Regions from separate parts of the Exiguobacterium sp. R-39 genome, predicted to be linked through region 1. Evidence: predicted binding sites of a transcription regulator. Region 1 holds the regulator's gene; each other region holds the start of a gene.

What was found. Region 1 encodes LexA, which represses DNA repair genes until DNA is damaged. Its sites were predicted from a motif close to CGAACATATGTTCG; they were not measured.
Region 2: the regulator LexA is predicted to act here: its motif matches at 955-968, upstream of ACP26N_RS01695 (NUMOD4 domain-containing protein).
Region 3: the regulator LexA is predicted to act here: its motif matches at 1,500-1,513, upstream of uvrB (excinuclease ABC subunit UvrB).
Region 4: the regulator LexA is predicted to act here: its motif matches at 1,477-1,490, upstream of addB (helicase-exonuclease AddAB subunit AddB).

What each region holds. Positions count from the first base shown of each region.
Region 1 covers NZ_CP187965.1:1,129,065-1,131,270, forward strand. Annotated here, with positions in the region: gene ACP26N_RS05770 (metal-binding protein) at 151-621, opposite strand; gene lexA (transcriptional repressor LexA) at 652-1,266, opposite strand; gene yneA (cell division suppressor protein YneA) at 1,477-1,764, shown strand; gene ACP26N_RS05785 (YneB family resolvase-like protein) at 1,810-2,206, shown strand, end outside.
Region 2 covers NZ_CP187965.1:302,450-304,655, reverse strand. Annotated here, with positions in the region: gene ACP26N_RS01700 (methyl-accepting chemotaxis protein) at 1-320, shown strand, start outside; gene ACP26N_RS01695 (NUMOD4 domain-containing protein) at 365-889, opposite strand; gene ACP26N_RS01690 (AAA family ATPase) at 1,028-1,612, shown strand; gene ACP26N_RS01685 (hypothetical protein) at 1,570-1,905, shown strand; gene ACP26N_RS01680 (hypothetical protein) at 2,144-2,206, opposite strand, start outside.
Region 3 covers NZ_CP187965.1:2,451,763-2,453,968, forward strand. Annotated here, with positions in the region: gene uvrB (excinuclease ABC subunit UvrB) at 1-1,445, opposite strand, end outside; gene ACP26N_RS12905 (PDZ domain-containing protein) at 1,613-2,206, opposite strand, start outside.
Region 4 covers NZ_CP187965.1:758,109-760,314, reverse strand. Annotated here, with positions in the region: gene addB (helicase-exonuclease AddAB subunit AddB) at 1-1,300, opposite strand, end outside; gene ACP26N_RS03970 (truncated hemoglobin) at 1,641-2,021, shown strand; gene ACP26N_RS03965 (hypothetical protein) at 2,081-2,206, shown strand, end outside.

The DNA.
Region 1 (2,206 bases):
CTTTCCATTTAAACCTACATCTAATTGAGAACGTTTTCAATACAATTAATTCAAATCTTTGAATTAAAATTTCCTTAATTTATGTTTAAAAAAATGAATAATGGATACTAAAAAAATCCTTCGTTCATTTTTACAATGAACGAAGGATTTTCAACGACGCTTTTTCCGCTTCTTTTTTGTTCGAAAGAAGCTGCTGGAGTGATCAAGGACAATATGTATCGTACTGGCAACCATGACGCCGATGATGAAAGCAGGCATGGACGCGAACCAGGAATCGACCGTACTCGATTCAATGATTTTCAGGTACAGCGCCAAAAATAAAAGCGGAATCAGAAAAGCGGCGCTGTACATCAGGCGAATGAGATCGCCGATGATCAAACCGTGCGACCAGATGGAGCGGTGGGGCATGATTTTGACATAAGGCATCCAAAAGACCCGTAAAGGACCGTGCCGGTAGTAAGGTTCGGACTTCAAGTCGAGGTCTGGTGAAAGCCAAAGGGTGCCGACGGCGATGCCGACAGCGGTTGGAAGCCAATCCGTCTGCTGGGTTGCGACCGAATACGCAACATAGCCGGTTAAAGCAACGGTATTGACTGTATCGTGTACATTTCCAGAAGGCATAAAAAAAGACCAGCTGTGCTGGTCCCTCGCTTAGTGGATCGTCCGATATACGCCGATGACCTTGCCAAGAATCGAGACGTTATCGAAATACATCGGGTCCATCGAATCATTTTCTGGTTGGAGACGTACTTGTTGATCTTCTAAGAAGAACCGTTTGACGGTCGCTTCGCTATCTTCGGTCATAGCAACGACGATTTCACCATTCTCTGCTGTGTTTTGCTGACGAACGATGACCCGGTCACCGTCTAGAATACCTGCGTTGATCATCGACTCACCATCAATCGTCAACATAAAGACATTTTCGTTCCCGACGTAATGGGCAGGAAGCGGGAAATGTTCTTCAATGTTTTCGATGGCCGTGATTGGAAAACCGGCCGTTACTTTCCCGATGACGGGAATATGAACGATGGCTTCGTGATTTTCATCAGTTTTATCAAGCAATATCTCAATCGCACGTGGCTTAGTTGGGTCACGGCGAATCAGTCCGCGTTTTTCTAGACGATCCAAATGACCGTGTACCGTTGAGCTTGAAGCAAGACCAACAGCCTCACCGATTTCACGAACTGAAGGGGGATACCCTTTCAGTTTTACTTGAGCAACGATGTAGTCAAGGATTTCTTGTTGTCGTTTCGACATTTTCCGCATATGAATTGCCACCTCTTTCCGGATTGGTTTTTTGAAGGTTATAGGAATACATGTTTCTAAAATCACTATAACATAGAACAAATGAGCGTACAAACAATTGTTCGACATTTTGTGTTGACCGAACACCGGTTCTTGGTTTAAGATGAGTTATGCGAACAATTGTTCCGAGAACATCTATTCTAAAAACATTTTTAACTGGAGGGATTTATCATGATGCATACGATTCGTACCCATGCCTTTTCCATTGTTTTTTATACGCTCAGCCTGGCTTTCATTCTTTTCCTTTTAACACCTCGACCGGACGAGAAGGTCGAGCAACTCTTGACGGCTTCTGTCACAGTCGATCAAAACGCGACCGTCGAACAGGTCGCCGAAGTCTATAATGACGGATCGATGACAGATCAGGAATATGTCGAGTGGTTGATCGAGAATAATGAACTGAAGACGACTCATGTCATTTCGAAAAACAAAATCGTTGTACCAATCGCGCAACAATGACAAACTGTAAAGGTTGTCAAAGAACGAACAGGGGTGTGAAGTACAGTGAAAGTAGTAATCTACTGTCGCGTCTCGACGGAAAAAGAAGCACAGGACAGCTCGCTTGAGCGGCAAAGATCGGAACTGTCGGGACTCGCTGCAACAAAAGGATTTGAAGTCGTGGAGATCATCACGGAAAAGGAAAGTGGTTATGACGTTGATCGGGAAGGGATGTTATCCGTTCTCGATTACGTCACACGTCAAGCCGTGGATGCCGTTCTCGTGACGGATGATACGCGGATCGGACGCGGGAATGCCAAAATCGCCATTTTACATACGTTCCAAAAACATCAGGTTCAACTGATGACGATGGAATCGGATGGCGAGTATAAACTGGCAGACGCCGAAGCGATGGTTCTTGAAATTGTATCGCTCGTCGAAGAGTATCAACGGAAACTGCATA
Region 2 (2,206 bases), 830 kb from region 1:
CCCAAATCGAGACGACACACGAACAGCTTGAACAGAGCACCCGACGGATTGCTTCCGTCCTTGATCATGCCCAACAGATTGAAGCCGCGCTCGTCCAGGTCGAGACGGACCGTACGCTCGTCTATTCGGTACAGCCGCAGATTCGGCAACACTTCCAACTGATTGAAACGATTCTGCTTGAGCTGACCCACTACAGCCAATCACTCGAAGCAAATATTCAGGCCAACAGTACCCGGCAACAGGAACTGAAACAGCACGGTCACATCATCGGTGAACAAATTGAGTCTCTTAACAGGACGATTGTCGGTCCGTCCCAGTAAAGACGAACAGACCCCGTGCCAAAAGCACAGGGTCTGTTTTTTGTTTAACTAATATACTGGGCTTCCTTCTTATCGATGATGTTACGGATCCGGTTTTCCGTCACCTGATACGCCATCGCTAACCGGCGAATCGACTGTCCTGCTTGATAGCGGTAGCGGATGTCCCGAATCTGCCGCGGCGACAATTCGATATGTTGCGTCAATAACAAGTCGAACTCGTCGAGGAGCGACGCATACGCTTGACTCACAGACGGTTTGACGGTCAGATTATCGATCTGATCGTTTAGACGATCACCGTCCGCCCGGATAATCCGGTCGTGCACGGCCTCGGAATCGAGAAACGCCTTGGCGACAAGCTCGGCAACATAAAACCGTTCTCCCCGTCCTTGTTTGTACAACGTCACTTTCCGGTAGCCTTCCTGATTGATCCGCGGTCGCAAGACAACGCCATGTCGCCGTTGTTTAACACCACGACTCGTCTCGATGATCCGGTCGAGCGAGCGGACATTCCCCGCTGTTGAAACTTGATACATCCCTTCATAACCGTCTACCATCTTCCAGTGTTCCATATAATCAATGACCTCCATTCGGTCGAAAAAACAGCAACATTTCCTATTGCCATTATATCATTTTACGAACAAACGTTCTAATAGGAACACTCCGGATTTCTGTGCTAGTATTAACAAAAAAAGGAAGAGGTGTCAGGGATGAAGTTTGTGATGTTACTTGGTCCGCAAGCCGTCGGCAAGATGACGATTGGTCAGGAACTCGAACAAAAAACGAGCATGAAATTATTCCATAACCATCAGACGATTGACCTGTTGCATCCGTACTTTGACTTTACGAAGCCGGCGCACCATAAGCTGAAGGACTTGATCCGGCGGGAGATGTTTAAAGAGATGGCCGTCAGTGATCTCGAAGGGGTGATCTTTACATTTTTGTGCCTGTTCGGCGTCGAAGGCGGAGGTATCGAATTCATCGAAAAGACCGTTCAACTGTTTGAAGAAGCCGGTGCCGAGGTCTTCATCATTGAACTTGAAGCTGCCCTGTCGACCCGTCTTGCCCGGAATCAGACGGAAAACCGCTTACTACATAAGTTTACGAAACGGGATATTGCCGCGTCGGAAGCGAACTTGCTCGAAACAGCTGAACAATACCGGACGCACTCACTCCCGGGAGAGTTGCCGTATCCGAATTACTTAAGGCTCGATACCGAGGGACGATCAGCCGCCGATAGTGCCGACGCCATTTGCCGACACTTCAACTGGTCGACACGTTTGGTCGAACAATGACCCAGTCCAAGCAGACGTATTTGCCGGTTTTCTTGACGCTTGGTTTGCTTCTGTTCAATATGCTGACTTCCTACCTGCTGAGTGGACGGTTTTTCCCGAATCTCAGCCTGTGGGTACCGATCGGACTCAACCTCCTGGTCGGAATCGGATACATCGTTTCACTGATGCTTGGGCTTAGATCGGAGAACAGCTACGTCAAATGGTTTAGCATCTTAGCGAACATTGCTTTTTTACTGTCGTTATCCGTCATCACCTTTTTATTGTTGCTCGCAAACGGCATCTCAGAACCGTAATCCAAACACGAAAAACCGTCTCTTCAGAAGTACGTTTTCTGAAGAGACGGTTTTATTATTGCCTATTCAAAAGAATCGTCGACTCCACTCGACTTCTACAGGAAAAGGAAGCGTGCTTCCGTCAGGAACAGGCGAGACCCGGTCGTCAGGGGACGACCACGGTTTGCGTTCCGCCTGAGAAAAGCGAGTGGAGGAAAGATGATTCTTGGCTCACTTTGTTTAATGATTTTCCCCACTTCTAATGCGTCAAGTCACGCCGAAAAACCGGTCCGTCCGCATAAAATTCATTTTGGAGCCATAC
Region 3 (2,206 bases), 1.3 Mb from region 1:
CGTTCGAGGGTCTTGATTTCCGAGTGCATATAGTTGACCTTGACGCCATGTTCTTTCAGGTAGTCCGTCAAGTCTTCCGACATTTTTTTCGTCAGCGTCGTCACGAGAACCCGTTCATTTTTCGCGACACGCTCACGGATGTTATCCATCAAGTAGTCGATTTGTCCCGTGATCGGATGAATCTCGATCGTCGGGTCGACCAGTCCGGTTGGCCGGATGATCTGTTCGACCATCTCTTTTGTATGTTCGATTTCGTAAGGACCCGGTGTCGCCGAGATATAGATCGCTTGGCTGACCTTCTCTTCGAACTCCTCGAACCGGAGAGGTCGGTTATCCTTCGCCGACGGCAGACGGAAACCGTGATCGACGAGGACTTGTTTCCGCGCCTGGTCCCCGTTATACATACCGCGGATTTGCGGCAATGTGACGTGCGACTCATCGGCAACGAGTAAGAAGTCTTTCGGGAAATAGTCGATCAGCGTATACGGTGTCGAGCCCGGTGGCATTAAGTTCAAGTGACGGGAATAGTTTTCAATCCCGGAACAGTAGCCCATTTCACGCATCATCTCGAGATCGTAGTTCGTCCGTTGTTCGAGACGCTGGGCTTCAAGCAACATGCCGTCTTCACGCATCTTCGCGAGTTGCGTTTCGAGCTCAGCCTCAATGTTCGTAATCGCTTTTTGCAGACGGGTATCCCCCGTCACGAAGTGGGATGCCGGGAAAATCGAAATGTGTTCCCGGTCGGCAATGATTTCCCCTGTCAATGGATCCATATCACGAATCCGTTCAATCTCATCTCCGAAAAATTCGATCCGGACACACTGTTCATCGCGGGACGCCGGGAAGATTTCAACAACATCACCCCGAACACGGAACCGCCCGCGCTGGAAGTCGATATCATTTCGTTCATATTGAATGTCGATCAGACGACGCAACATCTCGTTTCGTCCCATCTCGTTTCCGACACGCAACGACAGCACGTGGTTGTTGTACTCTTCCGGATTACCGAGACCATAGATACACGACACCGACGCGACAATCAGGACGTCTTCCCGTTCGAACAGGGAAGATGTCGCCGAGTGACGCAGCTTGTCAATCTCATCGTTGATCGATGAATCTTTTTCGATGAACGTATCCGTCGACGGCACATAGGCTTCCGGTTGGTAATAATCATAAAAGCTGACGAAATATTCGACCGCGTTATTTGGGAAGAACTCTTTGAACTCCGAATACAGCTGACCGGCAAGCGTCTTATTGTGTGCCAAGACCAGCGTCGGCTTCTTAATCTCTTTGATGACGTTCGAGACGGTAAAGGTTTTCCCTGTCCCTGTCGCGCCGAGCAACGTCTGATGGCGTTCACCTTTCTTGACGCCTGCAATCAATTTTTTAATCGCTTCCGGCTGATCGCCACCCGGTTCAAATGGTGATACTAACTCAAAATCCATCGTATTCTTCCCCCTCATCCAGTTCAAAAAATCTATTTTTATTGTACCACTTTACGAACAAACATTCGACTTTGAAGTGCTCCTCTTAGAAGTTACCCGTTTTTCGCCAAAAGAAAAAGTCCAGCCCGTAGGCTGAACTGTTTTTTGAGCTGGATTTTGATTTTGAATCACTGAAGCGTCCGGATTTTCGTCCGTTTATTACCGGGCTCACTGACGAACAAAATCCCGAGATCGTGATGATCCTGTTCATAAAAGGCCCGCTGTGCGAACCGGACGTCTCCGTTATGGTTCATGACTTCGAGACGCAGGTACGGTTTATGTTTTTGAATCGCTTCATAAAATGATTTCTCCGACTCGACGAACTCCCCGTTGACTTTATAGATTGCTTCACCCGGAACAAGCCCCATCTCGGAAGCCGGTTTCTCCGGTAATGTGCCGAGAATGACGACGCCACGTTTACCGTTCAGGAACAACGGGGTCTGGGACCGGTTAAGTCGTTTCGTCCGCTGATGCAGAATCAGGTGAATAATGAGCAGGGCCGGCAACCCGTACAACCAGATGTCCTGTCCGGTCAGGAATGCGCCTACTACGAGCACGACGGACAACAAGAACGTAATCAGCCGCCCTTGGATCAGGGGACGGATCAGCTGGTCCGGCAACTGGCCGGTAAAGAGGAAACTGAAGCCGATCGGCAGGAACAAGACAATCGGAACGAACTCCGGAAACGACCATTGCGGGATCAAGGCTTCGAAACTGCTTCC
Region 4 (2,206 bases), 370 kb from region 1:
GCTTCAATTGCCAAGGTTTTTTCCACATCGAACCTTTGATTCCCCGCTCCAGGACAAATGTTTCCAGACGATCAAGTGCTAATCGTGAATCCTCTGCCGGAAGTGGAATCAGCTCTGTTTTCAGCAGACGAAAAATAGATTCTTCCCGATATCCCGTCATGACGATTTCAAGGACGGCATGGACTAATTCGACAATCGGATGATGGACCATCGATTCCCGTTGATCCAGGAAGTACGGAATGTCATACAGTTGAAAAGCACGTTCTAAATGATCGGCGTACGGTTCAAGGTGGCGGACAAGAAACGCGATGTCCTTGAACCGATACCCTTCATGGCGTACCAGTTGAATCACCTTTCTGACAGCCGCTTCTGCTTCAACTTGACGATTAACTGCGGCAGAAAGCGTCAACCCGTTCACTTCGTCATCCGTCGCCGGGTATCCGGGCGACAGTAACGCTTGTTCAAGCATCTGTAACCCTGTTGTCTGAAATTTAACGGTCTGTGTGTAATAGATGTCTTCATGCGCAATCTGTCGTTTTTTCATCTGTTCGATCAACTGCATATAGCAGCGTTGTGACACACCAAACTCAGACTGTTTCGCATAGACGTCTTCGACATCCAGTGTAAAACTAAGATGCATCTCTTTCGTCAATTCCATCAATCGCAGTAAGACCTGTTGTTCCTGTAACGAAAATTCATAAAATCCATCAACGAAGACTGAAACGTCACTTAAATCAGCTTTCGGTAACAGCTCAATCAATGTCGTGAAATAATCGTCCGCATGAAGCGCCTTATTTGAGATTCGTTCAGTAAAGCGCTCGTAAATCAGCGCTAAATCATTTAATTTCGGTGAACGTTCGGGAGATGCACTGCTGATTTGACGCAACATATCCGGATTTACCAAAGAACGTTTAAACGAGGCAATCAATTCGTCCAATCCTTTGTAGAAGCCGGGCATATTTTTCGTCCGTTTAAAAATCTTCAATTCTTCTTCCGCTTCTTCGACAACTTGACGCAGTAACAACTGTGTCCCGGTCTCGTCTAAAAAGGGAATCGCCTGGTTTCCATGATCCCGGATGATATGGAAAGCAAACCGGCGTAAACTCATGACTTCCATCCGGACAAGACCCGACAGCCGGGGATCCGTCGCGATACGACGTTCCATCTCAAAAGACATCTGATCCGGTACGATGAAATAGATGGATGGACCAAGCGGTTGCTCAGCTAACCGGTCAATTACCTGCTCAATTAATGTTGTCGTCTTGCCTGTACCGGCACGACCTAAATGCATGTAATTCATTGTGTCAGATCAGCTGACACCTGTTTTCGTACCATCAGGTGGGCTGATCTTCACCTCCTTTAATTAATATCGAGGAGCTTTATGCTGTCTTTTTTCCGCTCATATGAGATGAGTATTGAAAACAACAAGCGCGCTCATCTATAAGGATGATTATATGTACTATTATCTCATAAATACGAACAAACGTCCGTTTTTCAATCCAGATAACTTGTTTTCTTTTTCGTCCTCTTCCTTGTCCATTTTAAATCATTTGTCGATCGGTTTGTGTGGAGTTGCAAAAAGCGGGTAAAGATTGAGATAATGATTGTCTTCATCAGCTGGAACAGAAAGAGGGACAAGTATGCTATACGAAGACCTTGGTCAAAAAGACGCACTCGAACAACTTGTCACACGATTCTATAATCGTGTGTATACAGATGATGTTCTCCGTCCGTTATTCCCGCCGGACCGCCAACGTGTCGAACAAGCACAAATCCGATTTTTGATTCAACTCACAGGTGGTCCAAAACAATACGATGGACAGGATGAACGGATGAATCTGGCGATGATTCATCGCCTTTTGCCCATCAGAGAAGTACACGCTGTGCGATGGATTGAATTGATGATGCTGACCATTGAAGAGACCATCGAGGACACAGAGGCAGCCACGCGTTTAATTGAGCGCCTACGAATCGGTGCCTTCAATGTGCTACGCATTTGTGATGCCCATCAGAACGGATGAGGGATTTTCCTTTCTCATCGGTACGTTTCAATGTAAAATAAGAACTGGAGGCGATAACTATGACTGAAGAACAAGATAAAAAGAGTGAATTGGTAAAAAGCGCACTCGAACAGGCTGAAGCAGCTAAAACGACAGAAGAACCTGTTGAAGAAGAAAAGTCAGATGAACAAAAACGTTTAGAACAT